One region of the Ligilactobacillus sp. JN-6 (Y).1 genome, then DNA from elsewhere that is predicted to be linked to it. Evidence: predicted binding sites of a transcription regulator. Region 1 holds the regulator's gene; each other region holds the start of a gene.

Region 1 (7,051 bases):
CCGTCAATGAAGAAGACCCAGCCGAAAATGCACGGAGAAATAAAACCAGCGTCATTCCCTTAACTGGAGCACCTATACTAGCAGTAGCATTGTAGTCAATATGGCCAGTAGCAATATTGATCAAGCCCCAAATGATCATCACAGCGATCATGATCACAAACAAATAGACTGGTACTGTTAAAAAAGAGGCAGACTCTCGCATCCCTCTTAAATTCAAAGTCATAATAAAAAATACGATCAAAACTGAGATCAATATCGCATGCGGGCGCAAAACAGGGATAGCAGAGGTTATCGCTTCTGTTCCTGAAGTAATAGAAACCGCAACTGTTAGCATATAATCAACTAACAAAGAACCGCCGGCAACTAAGCCAGCATTTGAACCCCAGTTTTTTGTCGCAACGACATAAGCACCCCCGCCTGAGGGGTATGCATGAATGATCTGCCTATATGACATCGTAATAGCAAATAATAAAATTAAGACGATAGCAGCAGCTGGCACTGAATACCAAACCGCAGCTGCAGATAGAATTATTAAAGTTGATGTGATCTGTTCAGTCCCGTATGCGACTGACGATAACGCATCAGAAGAAAGCAAAGCAAGTGCTTTAAACTTGGTCAATGACTGGGCACCTTCATCGGCTGTTTTTAGTGGTTTACCGATCAACAGTCGTTTTAAGTAACGCCACATATTTTTTACTCCTTTAGACATTAAAAAGTTTTATTAATAATTTAAGCGCCTAACTTCGCAACATTAGTAGTTGCAAAATATCACCATTGTTCATTAACTTTGATCTTCAAATGGCCAATTTAGCGTATCTTATGTTACTCCATTCTATGCATATCTTGCAAGCAAATCTTTAAAAAAATTCAGGTAGATTAATAAAACCGCAAGAAACACCAACTACCAAAGCCATTATTTTCACAACAAAAAAACCAAGGTACACAAGCCCTTGGTTCAAAAATTTGTTTTTATATTTTTTACATCATACCGCCCATACCGGCACCTGGCTGTTGCTGTGCAGCAGAATCATCTTTTTCTTCAGGTTTATCAGCAACAACAGCTTCAGTTGTCAATAATAAAGCAGCAACAGAAGCAGCGTTTTGCAGGGCTGAACGAGCGACTTTAGTTGGATCAACTATCCCGGCCTTGACCATATCTTGCCATTCACCAGTAGCAGCGTTAAATCCAATACCTTGGTCTTCAGCCTTCAGTTTTTCTACAATGACAGAACCTTCTAAGCCAGCATTAAATACGATCTGACGAACTGGTTCTTCCAAAGCACGTTTAACGATGTTGATACCTGTTTGAACGTCGCCGGATTCTTTCAAAGCAGCGACCTTATCAATAACGTTGATCAAAGCTGTTCCACCACCGGGAACAAAGCCTTCTTGAACAGCAGCACGAGTTGAGTTCAAAGCATCTTCGATCCGATATTTGCGTTCTTTCAGTTCAGTTTCAGTTGCAGCTCCGACTTTAACAACAGCAACGCCACCGGCCAATTTAGCTAAACGTTCTTGAAGTTTTTCACGGTCAAAGTCAGAAGTTGTCTCACCGATCTGTTTCTTGATCTGTGCAACACGTTCTGAAATTTGATCCTTATCGCCGGAACCTTCAACAATAGTCGTGTTTTCTTTGTCTACAGTAACCTTGCCGGCTGTACCTAACTGGTCGATCGTAGTGTCCTTAAGTTGCAAACCAAGGTCTTCTGTAATGACTGTACCGCCAGTTAAGACAGCAATATCTTGTAACATTTCTTTACGACGGTCACCAAAACCAGGAGCCTTAACAGCGACTACGTTAAATGTTCCACGGATCTTATTCAAGACCAATGTAGGTAAAGCTTCACCTTCGATATCATCAGCAATGATCAATAATGGACGACCTTGTTGAACAATATTTTGCAACAAAGGCAAAATGTCTTGGATGTTTGAAATCTTCTTATCGGTGATCAAAATATAAGGATTATCCAAGTCAGCTTCCATCTTATCTTCATCAGTTACCATATACTGAGAAAGATAACCACGATCAAATTGCATTCCTTCAACAACATCTAAGGAAGTTTCGATACCCTTTGACTCTTCAATAGTAATAACACCATCGTTACCGACCTTTTCCATAGCTTCCGCGATCAACTTACCAGTTTCTTCACTGGCAGATGAAACTGCGGCGATTTGGCTAATATCACTCTTGGAAGAAACGTCATGGGACATTTCATGTAATGCTTCAACGGCAGCCTTAGTAGCCTTATCGATACCAGTTCTGATACCAACAGGATTAGCACCGGCTGTCACATTTTTCATACCTTCTGCAACGATTGCTTGAGCCAAAACCGTAGCTGTTGTTGTACCGTCACCGGCGATGTCATTTGTTTTAGATGCAACTTCAGAAACTAACTTTGCACCCATATTTTCAAAATGATCTTCCAACTCAATGTCTTTAGCGATCGTAACACCGTCATTAGTAATAGTCGGAGAACCGTATGATTGTTCCAAAACTACGTTGCGACCTTTTGGTCCAAGTGTTGATTTTACTGTATTTGCTAATTTATCTACACCAGCAAGCATTTTTGCTCGTGCATCTTCTGAAAACTTAATTTGCTTAGCCATTAATTTCACCTCATCAAAAATTAGAGTTCTATGCTTTATGAAAGAATTTATTCGATCACGGCAACAATGTCATTGGCACGAACGACCAAATACTTGTCACCTTCATATGTTACTTCAGTACCTGCATATTTATCGTAGATTACTGAGTCCCCAGCTTTTACTTCTGGTACACTCTTTTCACCGTTGTCCAGGACTCGACCAGCACCCACAGCAACGACTTTACCAGTTTGAGGTTTTTCTTTAGCATTACTTGCTAAAACGATCCCACCAACTGTTTGTTCTTCTTCTTCTTGAACTTCAAGAATAACTCTGTCTCCTAACGGTTTCAGCACTCTAGATCCCTCCAATATATTTTTAGCACTCAACACACTTAAGTGCTAATTCAATTACAATTATTATAATAAACACTTTATTTCTAAATTGCAAGTACTTTTTGTCACTCTCTTTGTCTGAGTGCTAATTTTCTTAGAAAATATGCTATAATGTCTGAAGCAGTACAAAGGAGTCATCTAATTGAAACTAAAATCTAATTCATTAAGTCTTTTTTTAGGGTATTTCATCTTAGTCCTTATCCAACAAGTAGCCTTCCACTTTATTCACAATAATGATATTTTATATCCAGTGCAGACCACCCTTAGTCTTCTCGGAGCACTTGGTTTGATCTGGTCAATGCATCATTTCAAATATACTAATCTATTGGAAGATAAGAAAACTGGTTTTTGGAAGTCGCTTCTATGGTCGCTTAGCGGCACGGTCGGACTTTTAATTACTCAAAGGATCTTCCTTTGGTTTGAGGCTGCTATCCTTCATCAGCCGGCAGTTTCCGAAAACACTAGCCAATTAATGGCAGTAGCCGCCAAGTATCCGTACTATATACTGGTAATTGTGATCACAGAACCACTTATCGAGGAACTGATCTTCCGTAAGGTTTTATTTGGAAATTTTGTCTTTTGGTTTAGGCCATGGCAAACAGCAATACTTTCCAGCCTACTTTTTGCATTAGGTCATGGGGATGGTCATTTTTTGACCTATACCGCTATTGGTTTGATACTCTGTTTCATTTACCAAAAGACAGGTAGGATCCAGACTTCCATGCTTTCGCATATTTTAATGAACCTTTTTGTTTTATTTATCCACTAAAAAAATCGTAGAGATTTGCTATAGCTAGTAGGTCTCTACGATTTTTTTAAAACTGTCTCCATCAATGGTCTCACTTTTCTAAATTATTGATCGACATGATTTAAGAAATAAATCAAAGTTTGTAATTCATTGGTTAAATCGACATTTTGGATCCGTACATTATCTTGAACAGTCACACGTAAAGGCGTAAAGTTCAAAATACCTTTAACACCAGCAGAAACAAGTTCATCAGTAACACGTTGTGCGACTGGAGAAGGGACGGTTAAAATAACAACTTCTATCTGTTGTTCAACTAATTGTTCCTTCATTTCACTCATGGGGTAAATTGGAACACCGCTTTGAATAGTGCCGGTGATCCGGTCATCAATGTCGAAAGCTGCACTGATCCTTACATTGTTACTGCCATGGAAATTATAATTCAACAACGCGTGTCCTAAATTACCTACACCGATCAGCCCAACATTAGTCAACTTGTCTTGGTTCAACGTCTTCTTAAAGAAGTCTAAGAGACTTTTAACGTCATAACCGTAACCCCTTTTCCCTAGTGCACCAAAATACGAAAAATCACGTCTGATCGTTGCAGAATCAACCTTAACTGCTTCAGCTAATTCAGTTGAAGAGATCCTTTTCTTACCGGAATTAAATAATATACCTAAATAGCGATAGTAAATTGGCAATCTTTTAGCCGTTGCTCTAGGTATTTTTGCATTCACCATTTTTATGCCCCTTTCACAAATACTCACGTAAGTAATTTTACCATATAAAATTTCACAATCAAACAAAAAGTTCATTAGTTCACAACTTAATTGGAAAAATTTAAATTTACAACGATATATTGCAAGGTATGCTAAAATGGTTTAGTAGAATAAAAATAGGCAGGTGAAATTTTTATGCTTTTATTACAAGTCCAACAAGTAGCTCGTATTTTTGCTGGAGATCCACTTTTTCAAAACGTAAACCTGAATATCCAAGACAATTCGCGGATCGCTCTTGTCGGGCCGAACGGAGCTGGTAAATCTACATTGATCAAAATGATCACTGGTGAAAATGAACCTGACGAAGGACAAATCGTTGGACGAAAAGGATTGACCATCGGTTACTTAGCCCAGGATACCGGCTTAGAATCTGAAGATACCATTTACAATGAAATGTTAAAAGTCTTCTCGGGCTTGATCAAAATGGAACAACAGATCCATGAATTAGAAAATAAGATCGCCAAAAGTAAAGATCATACTTCTGGAACTTATCAATCTTTATTAAAACAATATGACCAAACGGTGCACGATTTTGAAGCACAAAATGGTTATGGCTACCAAGCAGAGATCCGTTCGGTACTTCACGGTTTTAATTTTGAAGAAGCAGATTTTGACAAAAAAATATCTTCTTTGTCAGGTGGGCAAAAGAGACGCCTCGCTTTGGCTCGTTTGCTTCTTGAAAAAAGAGATCTACTGGTCTTGGACGAACCAACAAACCACCTAGACATTGAAACATTACAGTGGCTGGAAAATTATCTCCAAGGATATCCAGGAGCTTTGTTACTCGTTTCTCATGATCGTTATTTCCTTGACAAGATCGTTACAGAAGTCTGCAACATTAGTCACAAGCGAGCTAAAACATACCCTGGAAATTACACTTCGTTTGTGAAGCAAAAAAAAGAAGATCAAAAACAAGCTTGGAAGGATTATGAAAAACAGCAGGTTGAGATCAACAAGCTGCAAGATTTTGTTAACAAAAACTTAGTTCGTGCTACAACCAGTAAACGTGCTCAAAGCCGCCAGAAGCAATTGGACAAGATGGAACGTCTTCAAAGGCCAGAAGGTGATGAAAAAGGACCACACTTTTCTTTCACTCCAAGCTTAAAAAGTGGTTCTGTTGTGTTAACAGTCTCCGATGGTTATATTGGCCATGATGCCCACACGATCTCTGGACCGATCAATGTTGAATTGCGCAAAAATAAAGTTTTAGCGGTCGTCGGCCCAAACGGGATCGGTAAATCAACTTTATTAGAAAGTATTATTGGACAGATCCCTTTCGTTTCAGGTACCGCAAAGTTTGGTGCTAATGTTCAATACGGATACTACGATCAGGAACAGCAAGGTTTGCATGCGCAAAAAACAGTCCTAAATGAACTGTGGGATGAACATCCAACTACACCAGAAAAAGATATCCGTTCTCTCTTAGGTGGCTTTTTATTCAGAGGGGAAGATGTAAAAAAAATTGTCCGGAATTTGTCTGGCGGTGAAAAAGCGCGTCTTCTTTTGACTAAGTTAGCTATGCAGCATGATAATTTGTTGATCTTAGACGAACCAACGAACCACTTAGATATCAACAGTAAGGAAGTTCTTGAAAAAGCTATCCAAGACTTTACTGGAACAGTTCTTTTCGTTTCACATGACCGTTATTTTATTAATCAAACTGCTAATGAGATCATTGAGATCTCTCCGTCAGGCAGTACATTGTATTTAGGCAATTATGATTATTATATTGAGAAAAAAGAAGAACAACGATTGATAGCTGAACAAAAAAACCAAGAAAATGAGACTAAAAAACAAGTAGCCACTACTAATAGTGACTCGACGGCGAAAAACAACTACGATCAAAGTAAAACTAGACAAAAACAACAACGTAAATTAGAAAGAGAAGTTACACGCTTAGAGGAAAAAGTTGATAATTTAGACGAAGAAAAAACTAATATCGAAACTAGAATGTCTCAACCTGACATTTTTAATGATCCGGCTAGAATGCAAGAATTGCAACAACAGCTTGAATCAGTAAGCCAAGAACTAAGTACAACTGAAGAACAGTGGGAACAAAGTTCAGTTAAATTAGAAAACTTTATGGCTTGATATTAGCAGGGCCAAAAACAGCAGGCGACTATTAGAAATTTAAATAGTTGCCTGCTGTTTTTTCATAATTATTTTCTAAAGCTATCTAGCATATATTTCGGTCCGAATTAAACCGCAAGCCAAGGAAATTCAAGGCCTGGTTCGGCGTTGAGTGTCATTCCAGCACGGGCCCCGTGTTTGAAACCAACATACCCGGCAGCTCCGATCATCGCTGCGTTATCACCACAATACTTTAAGGGCGCCTCAAGTAACTCGGTGTCCTTGAATTGGTCACACTCTACTTCCAAACGAGTACGTAAACTACTATTAGCAGCAACACCTCCCGCTAAGATCAGCTGTTTGACCGGGTAATTATGCAAAGCCCGCACAGTTTTTTCCGTTAATACATCTACGACACTTTGTTCAAAACTTGTTGCTAAGTCGGCATGTGATAGCTCTTCTCCGACTTGATCTGCATG
Region 2 (7,051 bases), 760 kb from region 1:
TATAAAGTATTGAAATCCAAAAACTGAATTCCTGTCTTTTTATAGATATATTCTTTTGGTAATTCAGAAGTTAATTTTTTAATAGAATCTTTCGTCCTTGCATCACGGTAAGAAACAGGATCTGTTAGCCGAGCTCCATTTTTACCAATCAAAACGTAATCTACTGCCCATGTATCTATGCCAAGTATTACTTCTTCATAACCCGACCTTTTAATTTTTTCCAAACCGATAAATATTTCTTGTAAAATATGATCAATATCCCAGCAATCCTGACCATTTTTTTTAGAGAAGCCGTTTTTAAAACGGTGCATCTCTTGTAATTTAAGTTTGCCATCAACTAAATGACCTAGCATTAATCTCCCGCTAGAGGCTCCAATATCAACTGCCACATATGTTTTAGGCATATTTTTCAACTCCTAAACTTAATTATTAGTTGTTATCTTGTCATCTTTTTCTATATCTTGACCTAACGAATCAACTTTATTTACCTTTGTAGTACCATAGCGTTCTTCAGTTATTTGATCCAATGATTTTCCTCGCGTTTTTGGTGTCCAAATAGTTCCGATTAACAAAGAAACAACTAACAAACCAATCATCGCTAGACCAGCCGCCTGGAATCCCATACCCGAAAGAATCATTGGAAAAATCATGGACCAAATCCCCGCTGTACCTCTAACAACAAAGAACATTATTCCCTGTGAGCCTGCACGATATTTAGTTGGAAACAACTCAACGGCCCACAAAGCGTACCATGCCTGTGCTCCAATGCCTGCAGAAAGGCCCCATATAACAACAAAAGAAATTAATGCTGTCCAGCCAAATCCTATGAAAGTTAAAATAACCCATGAAAGAACTGCCATGAAAGCCCCAACAAAGAAAAAGTTTTTATGATCTATTTTGTCTCCATACAGGGCAAAACCAAAGTGGCCTGATAAAGCTGTACAAGCCCAAAGCAAAGCCTGCATCATATTAGCTTGTAAGTTGCTCAAGCCGCCAACCGTTTCATAAACATATGGCATGAAAAATCCCATTGCTCCCGAGACCAAATTCCAAAATACATAAACGCCACAAAGAAACAAAACACTTTTAACTGAAACACTGCTAGAAAACAACTCTTTGTACGGATGTGGTTTAATACCAGACTCTTTCTCAGTTTCTTTTTGTCTTAACCAATCTTTTGATTCTGGTAACTTACGCTGTAACGACCAGGCGATAAAGGCAATTACCGTTAAACAAATAAATAGGATCCGGTTACCTAGCAATCCAAGCGGGGCTAAAATTGTCGCCAAAATGAAGATAAATACTGGCCCCATTGACCAAGAAAATTGAGAGATGCCAATGTCATGTGCGCGGTTATTTCCATCAGAAGTTTCACCTATATAAGTCCAAGAAGCCGGAACCCCTGCTCCAACAGCCATCCCTGTAATTAAAAAGCCCATCAATAACATCGGAAAATTCATTGAAAAAACAATAGTTAATGTTCCAACCATATAAATTAACATATCGTAGGTATAAATCATTTTGCGACCAAATTTATCTGATAAATGTCCACCAATAACCGCTCCAAGTGCTGATCCAAAAGCATTAGCACTTAAAGCTCCTAAAAGGCCCACTGCAAAACTACTCAAACCAAATTCCCTTTGCCACAAAGTTAAGCCAGCAGCTCCCGCAACAATAGAACCTGAATCCAAAAAATTAGTTAAGGAAACTGCCCATGTAGAAGAATGCGAATTTTTTGCCATAACTAGATAAACTCCTCAAAATGTTTTTTGCTTTGTAATCGATTACTTGTTACACCTATTATTATCAGTTTGTTGTTAAGCAGTATCAATAACAAGTTGCAACACTTTTAGTATCATTTAACAACTTTTGTTCTAGCGCTTACATGCGTATTTAATTTTATTTTATTAATAATTTCACATTGATAGTAAAGAAAATAATAGAAAAATATCTCTTATTTGGCTCAAATAACTGCGTTATAGAAAACATTTGTAAAAATGAGTTTTCAATCCAAAATGGTGTGGCTTTTAGCAAATTAAATTTTTCACTATTTTTATATTGCTTATTTATATATATAGTGGCATAATCATCGTTGAACAATATTTTTGAAGGGTGTGTTTAAAATGAAAATCAAAGCAGCTGTAGTTAAAGAAATGGGAGCCCCATTTGAAATCAAGGATGACATTGAATTACACAAAGTTGGTCCAACAGATCTGCAGATTCACATGATAGCTAGTGGTATCTGCCATTCAGATGAAGCAATCCGCAAGGGAGATGCATCAGTAGGGTATCCTGCAATTCTGGGGCATGAGGGAGCTGGTATTGTTGAAAAAATTGGTTCTGAAGTTAAAAATTTTGCTGTAGGTGACCATGTCATTTTGTCTTTTTATGCAGATGGTATTTGTGATAATTGTCTCCGTGGTGTTCCAACACAATGCCGTAATTATAGTGACTATAATCTCTCTGGCGTTCGGGCAGATGGAGAGGACCAATTTCAGGAGGATGGGAATCATGTCTCTAACATGTTTAACCAGTCCTCATTCACAACCACAACCGTAGTGGATCAACGTAATGCTGTTAAAATCGATAAAAACTTAGACCTAAGAAAAATCGGTCCTTTAGGATGCGGATATGTCACAGGAAGCGGGACAGTTTTTAACACGCTACAACCGAAGCCTGGAGATACTATTGCCGTCTTTGGCACTGGAGCTGTTGGTTTAGCTTCTATGATGGCTGGCCGAATTTCTGGTTGCACTAAAGTAATTGCTGTTGATATTGTTCCAGACCGTCTCAAATTAGCTAAAGAATTAGGAGCAACACACACAATCAATAGCAGAGAAGAAGATGCTGTTGAAGGTATCAGAAGATTAACCAACGGTTACGGAGTTAACTGGACTATTGACACAACTGGTCTCTCAAATGTGATCATGGACAGTATTACTTCTTTAGCCCAAGGGGGAACGTGTGCTGCAATTGCAGTAACACCACATTCGGTCGAGTTTTCAACTTGGAATGACCTGTGTGTTGATGATAAAAAAGTAGTCGGCGTCAATATGGGCGATTCCATTCCACAAATTGATATCCCGCGTTTATTGGAATTTTATAAATTAGGTTGCTTTGACTTTGATAAAACAGAGAAGTTTTACGATTTCGATGAAATTAACCAAGCTAATGCCGACTCTGTTTCTGGTAAAACTATCAAACCTGTTTTGATAATTGATAAGGATTATCAACCTGGAGAATAACTTTTATTACACATGGCAATACAAAGATGACTTCAAACAAGAAATTAATGTTGTTTGAGGTCTTTTATACTATAATCAAGTGTAAGAAGTGTAAGGGAGGAGAAGATCTCGTTGGAGCCAATTATTTTTAACAAATTATGTGAAATGAATGAACTCGAAAAAAAGCAATCTTTTGACCATAAATTTGTAAATGACATACCTAATAAAGCAATTGATAAAGAGTCAAAATTTGCAACCATTCCTTCTTTAAGTAACAATTACTTTTTCAAATATCATTCAGTATACATTAGTAAACATAATAGGTTTGCACCTTACCCTAAACATTCACACAAATTTTTAGAATTAAACTATATGTTATCAGGAAGTTGTCACCAAACTGTAAATAACGAAAACATCACCTTAAATGAAGGTGACATCTTAATGATGAATGCCGGCTGCTCGCATTCAATCAGCACTTTAGGACAAAAAGACATTTTAATAAATTTGTTATTTCGAGATCAAAATATTACTTTTGGTTTACTAAACGATATACACCGCAACAATAGTCTGACTTACAACTTTTTAACAAACATTTCTTTAGGGCAAAAAACTAAAAGTAACTATATTATCTTCCCAGAAAACAGAGATATCAGAAAGACAATGGATTCAATCATTGAAGAATATTTCTTGGAAGAACCATTTTCAGATTCTATTATCGAATCATATTTCGACATCCTCATATCAAAAATATTAAGACATCACCCTATGCCTACCGTAAGGATTCGAAATGAACAGCAACAGTTAGTGTTTAAATGTTTAAAACAAATTGACAAACATTATAAAACCATAACTCTAGAAGACATGGCTCGAACCTTTGGCTATAATAAAGAATATCTTGGTAACCTAATCAGAAGATATACAAATAGTAATTTTTCCGAATTAAAAACAAAACAACGTTTAATTCAAGCAAATAATCTGGTGATGTCTAGTACGCTTCCGATTAACAAAATAATAGATGAAGTTGGCATCAAAAATAAAAATTTCTTTTATAAAAAATACTATGACTTCTATGGTATCTCTCCATCAAAAAGAAGGAAAGATATTATAAACCGCCATCATCAAATTTAGCAGTTGTTAGTGCGTTTATCGTTAAGCCATCATTTTAGCTCATGGATTAACAAAGATACCAAAATAGCAGTGCACAAAAATGATCTTAAACCTATATAACCCCAAGGCTCAAGACCACACTTCCTAGACTAGCCAGTTGCTGTTGCCTACCCCAAAAAACTACTAGCAATCCTACTTTTTATAGAGCCTACAGTTTTCTTATTTTTCTTTATTTCTGGAATTTTCAAATTTCTCTGCAATGCTGAAGCAGTATCGACGCCATTTCGACACTGCTTTTTTATCTGTTCAACCACAACTTTTTGTTCACTGATTCCTCCCCCAATAGCAATTTTTTGAAGACCTATAATACTGTCGTTTTTTGTTTATAATCTAGACTTTTTCGATTTTAATGAAAATGAAATTATTACAAACTAGCACCACGCATGTTCATTATATTTTTTAAATGCTACATTATTGTCAAATAGATGCGAAAAGATCTCCAACCCCTAGTCGTATGTTATTATCATTTTAGAAACAATTAAATTTTACAGCTAAATAAAGGAGCACAATATCATGCTAATTAAAAACGTGCATATCAATAATCAGCGGCAAGCACAAGACATTCGCATAACGGACGGAAGATTTAGCCAAATAGCAGCGGAACTGACATCCAATGCCGAAGAAAAGATAATCGATGGGCAAGGAAATGTCTTATTACCACCCTTTGTCGATTCACATATCCACTTAGATACTACCTTAACTGCCGGAGAACCAGAATGGAATGAAAGCGGAACTTTATTTGATGGGATCCGCATCTGGTCCGAGCGTAAAAAATCATTGACTGCTGAAGATGTCAAAGAACGTGCCAAAAAAACGATCTTAAAGCAAATCAAAAATGGTGTTCAATATGTTCGCAGTCATGTCGATACGACCGATCCTCATTTGATCGCACTCCAAGCTTTATTGGAATTGAAAGATGAACTAAAAGACATCGTTGACCTACAACTAGTAGCTTTTCCGCAAGAAGGGATCTTATCCTATCCAAATGGTAAAGAACTTCTAGAACAAGCTGTCAAAGAAGGCGCAGATGCTGTCGGAGGTGTACCACATTACGAATTTAATCAACAATATGGCGCCGATTCCGTCAAATATTTGATCTCACTAGCTGAGAAATATGACAAACTAGTTGACGTGCATTGTGATGAGATCGATGATCCTAATTCTCGTAACCTGGAGGTCTTAGCCACACAAGCATATGAAACGGGGCTAATAGATCGTGTAACGGCCAGCCATACAACCGCAATGGGATCGTACAATGATGCTTATACTTATAAATTATTCCGCTTATTAGGCATGGCACAATTAAATTTCGTTTCCAATCCGCTCGTGAATATGCATTTGGGCGGCAGATTCGACACTTATCCAAAGCGACGTGGTTTGACCCGGATCAAAGAATTAAACGAAGCCGGGATCAACGTTTCATTTGGCGAGGATGACGTTGCAGATCCTTGGAACCCGCTTGGATGCGGAAATATGTTGGATCCTTTAAGTATGGGCGTTTATGCCGGTCAACTAATGGGCTATCAACAACTACAAGACTCATTTAACTTTGTAACTTATAATGGTGCAAAAACTTTACACATTTCTGCTGACTATGGGATAGAAGTTGGTAAACAGGCAAACTGTATCATCTTAGATGGCGATAACTTCTACGAAATATTAAACGAACATCGAAACGTTCTGTTCAACATTCGCCATGGTAAGGTCTTAGTCGAAACAAAGCCGGCAGAAACAAAGATCAACTTTTGATCATAATTAAATTAAAATAACAGCACACTCGATCCTTTCCATATACTCCGAAAAGTAGCAAGGAAATTATTGAGGTGCTGTTATTTTTTGATTTAAACAGAAAATTTACTGTTCTTTTTCAGTAATATTTTTACCAAAATACTTATTAGAAAGTTTCTTCAAAGTGCCATCTTTTCTAAGAGACTGGATGGCCTTATTAAATTGTTTCCTAGTTTTAGGGCTCTTCTTGTTGAACATGGCTTTGATCTCAACCGGTTTTTCTTCATTGGACATATCCTTAAACTTCAAGCCTTTGGTTGAATTATTTTTCTTATAGGAATACCAAGCCTCAGCAGAATTGATCGTACCATCTACCCGACCGTTTCTGATCAAAGAAAGTGTTGCAGAGAAATCGCCAGAGTCAACGGTATCGGCCTTATACTTCTTAGCTACACGCTCATTGTTAGTCCCTGTACCTTCAGCAAATTTTTTACCTGAAATATCTTTTAAACTTGAAAGTGAACTTTTTTCAGGAGTGATCAAAGCAAAGCGTGAATAAATATAAGGTATGGAAAAATCATATGCTTTCTTACGCTCAGGAGTTTCAGAAATGTTATTGATCACAACATCGTATTTTTGTGAGCCAAGGCCTGCGATAAGTGAATCCCATTTGCCGGGAACAAATTTAGCCTTAACCCCCATTTCCTTAGCAAGTGCTCGCCCCATTTCTACCTCAAAGCCTGTTAACTTACCATTCTTACGGTAAGAATAGGGCGCATAAGTCCCTTCTAGTCCGATCGTCAAATTCCCATCATTTTTTAGTTCTGACTTGAATGAACTTTCTTTATTTGACGAGCCGCTTTTACTGCTGCAGGCGGCCAAAGTAACCGTCAAAACAACAATTGCTAACGAAAATAATACTTTTTGTAACT
Region 3 (7,051 bases), 240 kb from region 1:
TTGTTAAACTTCACCTTATTCCGACTGTGTTAAAGCTAAAGCAGCCGTTTGTTTCCGGACATGAAATTTTAAACCAACGTGAACTAACGATAGTTGAGTTAAAGGATGAAACAGGTCTGTACGGTTTTGGCGAATTAGAAGCTTTTTCACGACCATTTTACACTAGTGAAACTCAGGTAACAGCACGATGGATAATTGAGCATGTTTTGGCGGACCTGATTATTGATGTTGAGTTTGATAAACCGCAGGAATTATATGACAAATTAAACGTGGTCAAAGATAATCGATTGGCCAAGGCAGCAGTCGATTCAGCTGTGTGGGACCTTTATGCCAAACAACAGCAGAGCCCATTGGCCGATGTATTAGCGGTTGAAGCACATACTAGCAGGCAAGCAAGAGTTCAGGTTGGGATTAGTATCGGTATCTCAGACAAAAAAACGACTTTTGCGAGCTTGAATCAGGCGTTGCATCGAAAATATGGACGGATCAAGTTGAAAATTCAGGGGAATGACGATCTCAAACGGGTCGTAAGAGTTAGGCAAAAATTTCCAGATACGCCTCTGTGTGTGGATGCTAACGGGTCGCTTATTCATACGATGAGTTTGGCACAGGAAATCGATGATTTGAAACTCACAATGTTAGAAGACCCATTTTCTATAGCAGCACACGATCAGGCAGCCCAACTCCAAGAACAAATGCAAACACCTCTTTGTTACGATGAACCGATCAGCACTGTGAGTAATGCACTTCAGGCAATTAAAAACAAAGAATGTCAGATCATTTCTATGAAAAGTAGTGTCTTGGGAGGGCTAACACCATCCTTAGCGATGATCTCTGCTCATAAAAAGTATCACTTTCCACTCTGGTGTGGTGGAATGGTCGAGGGTGGAGTCGGTCGTGCAACTAACCTAGCATTGGCCAGCTTAGATGAGTTTGCCTTTCCGGGTGATATTTCTGAAACAGCACGTTTTTACTCAGCTGATTATACTACGCCTGAGTTTTACTTGCGAAGCGGCACACTGACAGTTCCCCAACAAGAGGGCATCGGGGTCAATATCTGTCCAGAAATAAGCGGTGTGAATAGTTCAGGTTAAATTAAGTTAATTAAAGTTCATGCCGATAGCTTTTATGGGTCCATTTCTGGTACAATTTATTATGAACGCAATTATCTTGAGCGGGAATACGAAAGGATGAATTTAAATGGCTTGGATCATTGTTATTGTGATCGTAGCAATCGTTGCGATTTACTTGTGGACTAGTTATAACAAATTACAACGTGCCACTAACAGCATCAATACTGCAGAAAAGCAGATCGACATTCAATTGAAATACAGAGCTGATCTGATCCCAAACGTGGTTGAAACAGTTAAGGGATATGCAACTCACGAGCAAGAAACATTTACTAAATTGACAGAGATGCGTAGTAAAGTTGCTGATTCAAGTTTGGATGTTAACGAACGTTCAAAGGCTGACCAGCAGATGTCGCATACTTTAGGTAATTTATTTGCTGTGGCAGAAAATTATCCTGATCTTAAGGCAAGTACGAACTTCTTGAACCTACAAGAACAGCTGACAACGATCGAAAATAAGGTCGCTGCTGCTCGTCAAATGTATAACAAGCATATTTTGTACTATAACAATGTCGTAACGACTTTCCCGTCTAATTTGGTAGCTAAGATGTTCAGCTTTAGTACCAAACAAAACTTGGAAGTTATTACTGACGAAGCACAACGTGAAGCTCCACAAGTTAAATTTTAAGGCGGCGACTGAATTATGACCATTGAGGAACAAATTGCGAAAAACAAGCGCAATTCAACTTTCGTCATGATCGGTTTTAGTGGCTTGGTGACTGTGATCGGACTTTTTATAGGCTATATTGCGGGATGGATGTCATCTGATGATCCTAAAGGGATCTGGTCGATCACTTTGGTTGTCGCGGGTGCCTTTTTGATCGCGGCATTATTTTATTCCTTATATATTTATTATAATACGACCAGCGTTTTTATGAGTTCGGTCAACGGGAGAAAATTGGAGCCCGAAAACGCCTCGTTAGCTGAAAAGCAGTTGTTAAATGTGATCGATGAGTTACAGATCACAGCTGAGATCCCGGTGCCTGAGGTTTATTTGGTCAAAGACCAAGAAGCGAATGCCTTTGCGACGGGACGAGACCCACAACATGCAGCTATCGGTGTTAACACAGGTTTGCTTGAAATGATGAATCGTGAAGAGTTAAAGAGTGTTTTGGCCCATGAAATGTCACATATTAAAAATTATGACATTCGTTCGGGATCGATCACTGTGGCTTTAACCAGTTTTATCGCTGGAGCGGGTTATTTGTTGATCGAACTTGGAGAGGATACGTTGTGGTTTGGAGGCAACCGGAGTAGTCGCAAAAAAGATGATGACAAAAGCAGCGCGATGATCGGGTTGGTGATGCTGATTGGTGGTTGGTTGATCCAATTGATCGGTGTACCGATCGCTACACTTATGCAGCTGGCATTGTCACGTCAACGTGAAAGTTTGGCAGATATTTCCGGAGTAGATATGACCCAGGATCCGCAAGGATTGATAGATGCCTTGACCAAATTAAAGGGAGATCAAGTTCCTAGTTCATATGCTACCAGCAAGGCTGCAACCTTGTGCATCCGGACTCCATTGTCTAAAAAAGACTTGAAGGAAATGAAAGACAAGGGATTATCAGAACCAAAGCAGCACAAATTTAATTTAACAAATTTACTTGATACCCATCCGCCATTGGATGATCGGATCGAGAACCTTAGAAAACTGATCGAATAATTTAAAACACAACGTTTAACCAAATTTAAAGTTGGATCAAAACGTTGTGTTTTTGTATTAATTTGTGACAATAAGATCCGCGGCAACTTTCTGCAGCTAATGGCTGTTTTATAGCAGAAAGTTGCCGCGGATCAGACATATTAAGGGGGAAGGTTGAATTAAGTGAAATCAACTACCATCCGTCCGACGATTTGATTGTTTTTCATTTCATCGATAATATCATTAACTTCGGACAATTTACGGGTCTGAACGATCGGTTTTACCTTTCGTTCTGCACCGAATTGGAAAGTTTCTGCTAAGTCTTGACGTGTTCCAACTAAGGAACCGGCAACTTTGATACCATCTAAAATTGTTTTAGAAATATTGAGAGCCATATCGCCTTGAGGAAGTGCGATCGCTACCAATGTCCCATCTGCTCGTAATGCATTTACAGCAGTCGTAAAGGAATCTTTGTTGACGGCCGTGACGATAGCGCTGTGGACACCACCAACTTTATCTTGCAAAACTTGAGAAGCATCTTCTTTTTGGGAATTGATCGTCATGTCAGCCCCTAACTCTTTTACTGCTTCTAGCTTTTCGTCATTAATATCGACAGCTGCCACGTGAGCGCCGAAAACATTGTGAGCATATTGAACAGCTAAGTTACCCAAACCACCGGTACCGACAACTTCGACCCATTGGCCTGGTTTGAGGTCACCAGTTTTAAGTCCTTTATAAACTGTGACTCCAGCACAGGTTAGGGAAGTAGCTTCGATCGGGTCTAGATCATCTGGGACCTTGACAGCATAATCTGCAGGAACAATACATTCTTTTGCCATCGCACCGTCAACGCTAAACCCAGAATTCAATACATTACGGCATAATGTTTCTCGGCCAGTCGTGCAATATTCACAGTGGCCACATCCGGAATAGAACCAAGCGATCGAGACACGGTCGCCGACTTTCAAATTAGTTACGTCGCCAGCAGTTTTGATAACCTTACCGACTCCTTCATGTCCGATGACTCTGCCAGGAACTTTACCGAAATCTCCAGCGGCGACATGCAAGTCTGTGTGACATAACCCGCAATATTCCATTTTTACTAAGGCTTCACCTTCATGTAAAGAACGTAACGTAACGTCTTTGATATCAACATACCCATCACAATTATCACGAACTACAGCTGCTTTCATTAGACATCCTTCTTTCTTTTAAAACGTTATCCACTACCTAAATCATAGGTAAAAAATAGCGAATAGTCAAGTGAAAATAATAACAAATATAGTTTTATAACTTGGATAACTGCCTAAACAAGCGATTTATATAAAAACTATTTATCACAATCTTCATGCGAAACGAAAATGGTAGTTTAAAAACTGATTAAACACAATTTAGTATCGTTTGTTATGAGATGAGTTTTTTACCAATGTTATTCTTTATATGAGATGTGCGTTTGTACGATTCAAAAGGCGACTTTAAAAAGCAGATAGACAAACTTTTTCTCGCAAAATTGTTGACAATCTCCCCAATTTTTTTGTATTGTATTTCTCGTGCGCTCATATCAGTACATCTCAATGAGAAAGGGGAAGATCGTTTTGAAAAAGTTTAGGATCCAAAGTTTTGTTTTAATTTTGTTAGCCTTTGTTTTAGGTTTTAGTGAATTCATTATTGTGGGTATTTTGGATGATATAGCTAACCAATTTTCAGTTAATATTTCTGTAGTGGGGTACTTAGTCACGATCTTCGCCCTTGTTTACGCAGTGAGCACACCGATCGTTACCAGTTTGATTAAAAGCAACCTTTTCCGGGCGTTGTTGCTGCTGATGGGCGTATTTACCCTAGGAAATTTAATGACGGCAGTAGCACCAACTTATTCAATATTGGTTATTTCTCGGATCGTGACAGCCATTGTTTCAGGCGCTGCGATCTCTTTAGCAATGACTTTTGCGACAGTGATCGCACCATTAGAACGTAGGGCATGGCTCATTAGTTGGCTTTTTTCCGGTTTTAGTATCGCATCAGTGTTTGGGGTACCGCTCGGCACATGGATCAGTACTACATTTGGCTGGCGTGATACCTTCTATACGATCACTGTATTCAGTGTCATTACGTTCTTGCTGGTTATCAAATATTTGCCGCATGATTTAGAGCAGAAAAAGGCTGGAGGGATCGGTGCCCAATTTGTGATCTTCAAAGATCCGCGGATCTTGTTGAGTGTGGCAGTTGCTATGTTTAGTTTAGTCGGTGTCTATGTTTTTTACACTTACTTGCGCCCGATCTTATCGCAAACGCTGGGTTATTCGCCTTCGCTTATTACTTTAATGCTGACATTGTACGGGATCATGTCGCTCTTTAGTAATCAATATAGCGGCAAGATCGCTGATAATCGCGGTTTAAGAGCAATGCCGACGATTTATGTGATCGAATTGCTGGCACTGGGATTGATGCCCTTATTCTTGAACAGCAAGGTCGTTGGAACAGCTGATGTGATGTTAGTTGGTGCTTTGATGTATTTGATCAATTCGCCGGTTCAATTGCATATCTTAGGTGTGGCAGAGCAGGACTACCCACAATCGATGGTCCTAGCTTCTTCGCTGAATTCGATCTTTTCAAATTTTGGGATCTCCTTAGGATCTGCAGTCGGCGGATTAGTCGTCAGCAATTTTGGTATTCAAAACGTTGGTCTCGGTGGTGCCATTTTTACTGTGATCACACTGATCGCCATTATCATGCTAAATCGAACAAATGTGAAATATGAAAGTTAAATAATAATGAACACCATTCGGCAAAGATAGTTTTTGACTGGATGGTGTTTTTTGTATGAGTCGAAGTACATCTTCTTGACTGACAAGCTGCATAACTCCACCTCCTGCGAAACAGCCGATGAATGAGCCCTAAAGCATTACAGTATAAGTAGTGAGTAATGAGTATTTTTGTTAATGAAAACATCATTAGCCTATTTTTGATAATCTGTAAAAGTAGTCAAAGATAGATAATATCTATACTAAAAAATACAACTGAAAGCATACTAAAATTAAAGACTATCCAGTTAAAATATAAATGTTTCCGAGTAATTTTTTGTAATTACTGCTTGACAACAATTGTGTAAGCGTTTATTATCATAGCTGTAATAAAGATATTACCTTTTTTAAAAAATAATATCTATTTTGAATAGTATAAAGGAGATTTCATTCATGAAGATCAAGAGTTATGAAACATTTCAAGTTCCACCACGTTGGCTGTTTTTAAAAGTTGAAACGGATGAAGGGATCAACGGCTGGGGTGAACCGGTGATCGAAGGGCGTGCGGCGACAGTCGACGCAGCTGTCCATGAATTAATGGACTCGTTGATTGGATCTGATCCAGCACGGATCGAGGACGCCTGGGAAAAAATGTATCGTAGCGGCTTTTATCGCGGTGGTCCTGTGTTGATGAGTGCGATTGCCGGTATTGATCAAGCTCTCTGGGATATTAAAGGTAAGTCATTGGGCCAACCTGTATATCAACTTATGGGTGGTGCCGTGCGCGATAAGATCAAAGTGTACTCTTGGGTAGGTGGAGATCGTCCAAGTAATGTAGGTGCAGCTGCTTTAGAAAGAAAAAATGCTGGTTTTACTGCGATCAAGATGAATGCAACTGAAGAATTGCAGATCATTGATAGTTACGAAAAAGTGCAAGAAGTAGTCGAACGTGTTAAGGCAATTCGTGACAGTTGTGGACCGTACTTTGGCATCGCAGTAGATTTTCACGGGCGTGTTCATAAGCCGATGGCAAAGATACTTGCCAAGGAATTAGAACCATTTAATCTGATGTTTATTGAAGAACCTGTTTTACCAGAAAATGATGAAGACTTAGCAAAAATAACTGAATTAACTAAGACGCCAATTGCGACAGGCGAAAGACGCTTCACTAGATGGGATTTCAAGAAATTGTTGGAAAGTGGCAATGCTGATATTATCCAGCCGGATTTGTCACATGCTGGCGGAATCACTGAATGTAAGAAAATCGCATCAATGGCTGAAGCATATGACGTTGCTGTGGCCTTCCATTGTCCATTGGGTCCGATCGATTTAGCTGCAGCTTTACAAGTTGATGCTACAGTCTACAATGCCTTCATTCAAGAGCAAAGTCTAGGAATCCACTATAACAAGTCAAATGATCTGTTGGATTATATTAAAAATCCAGAAATTTTCGAATATGATGATGGTTTTGTTAATATTCCACAGTTGCCAGGCTTAGGTGTTGAGGTCAATGAAGAATTAGTCAGAGAAAAAGC

The links. The regulator Rex, encoded in region 1, represses fermentation and respiration genes when NADH is low (regulators of the CRP and FNR family bind a similar motif). The targets are predictions, from matches to a motif close to TTGTGAANTANTTCACAA.
Region 2: a site for Rex is predicted at 1,905-1,922, ahead of AC3XNE_RS04680 (NAD(P)-dependent alcohol dehydrogenase). Genes of this name have one in related genera too.
Region 3: a site for Rex is predicted at 4,037-4,054, ahead of adhP (alcohol dehydrogenase AdhP). Genes of this name have one in related genera too.

The regions. Positions count from the first base shown of each region.
Region 1 covers NZ_CM176599.1:1,761,371-1,768,421, reverse strand. The annotation lists gene AC3XNE_RS08155 (APC family permease) at 1-688, opposite strand, end outside; gene groL (chaperonin GroEL) at 979-2,607, opposite strand; gene groES (co-chaperone GroES) at 2,655-2,939, opposite strand; gene AC3XNE_RS08140 (CPBP family intramembrane glutamic endopeptidase) at 3,121-3,747, shown strand; gene AC3XNE_RS08135 (redox-sensing transcriptional repressor Rex) at 3,831-4,463, opposite strand; gene AC3XNE_RS08130 (ABC-F family ATP-binding cassette domain-containing protein) at 4,638-6,593, shown strand; gene tsaD (tRNA (adenosine(37)-N6)-threonylcarbamoyltransferase complex transferase subunit TsaD) at 6,701-7,051, opposite strand, start outside.
Region 2 covers NZ_CM176599.1:998,172-1,005,222, reverse strand. The annotation lists gene rhaB (rhamnulokinase) at 1-404, opposite strand, end outside; gene AC3XNE_RS04685 (MFS transporter) at 423-1,742, opposite strand; gene AC3XNE_RS04680 (NAD(P)-dependent alcohol dehydrogenase) at 2,124-3,245, shown strand; gene AC3XNE_RS04675 (AraC family transcriptional regulator) at 3,357-4,352, shown strand; gene codA (cytosine deaminase) at 4,905-6,140, shown strand; gene AC3XNE_RS04665 (transporter substrate-binding domain-containing protein) at 6,246-7,051, opposite strand, start outside.
Region 3 covers NZ_CM176599.1:1,519,653-1,526,703, forward strand. The annotation lists gene menC (o-succinylbenzoate synthase) at 1-1,094, shown strand, start outside; gene menH (2-succinyl-6-hydroxy-2,4-cyclohexadiene-1-carboxylate synthase) at 1-7, shown strand, start outside; gene AC3XNE_RS06985 (LemA family protein) at 1,201-1,758, shown strand; gene AC3XNE_RS06990 (M48 family metallopeptidase) at 1,774-2,796, shown strand; gene adhP (alcohol dehydrogenase AdhP) at 2,955-3,968, opposite strand; gene AC3XNE_RS07000 (MFS transporter) at 4,371-5,540, shown strand; gene dgoD (galactonate dehydratase) at 5,970-7,051, shown strand, end outside.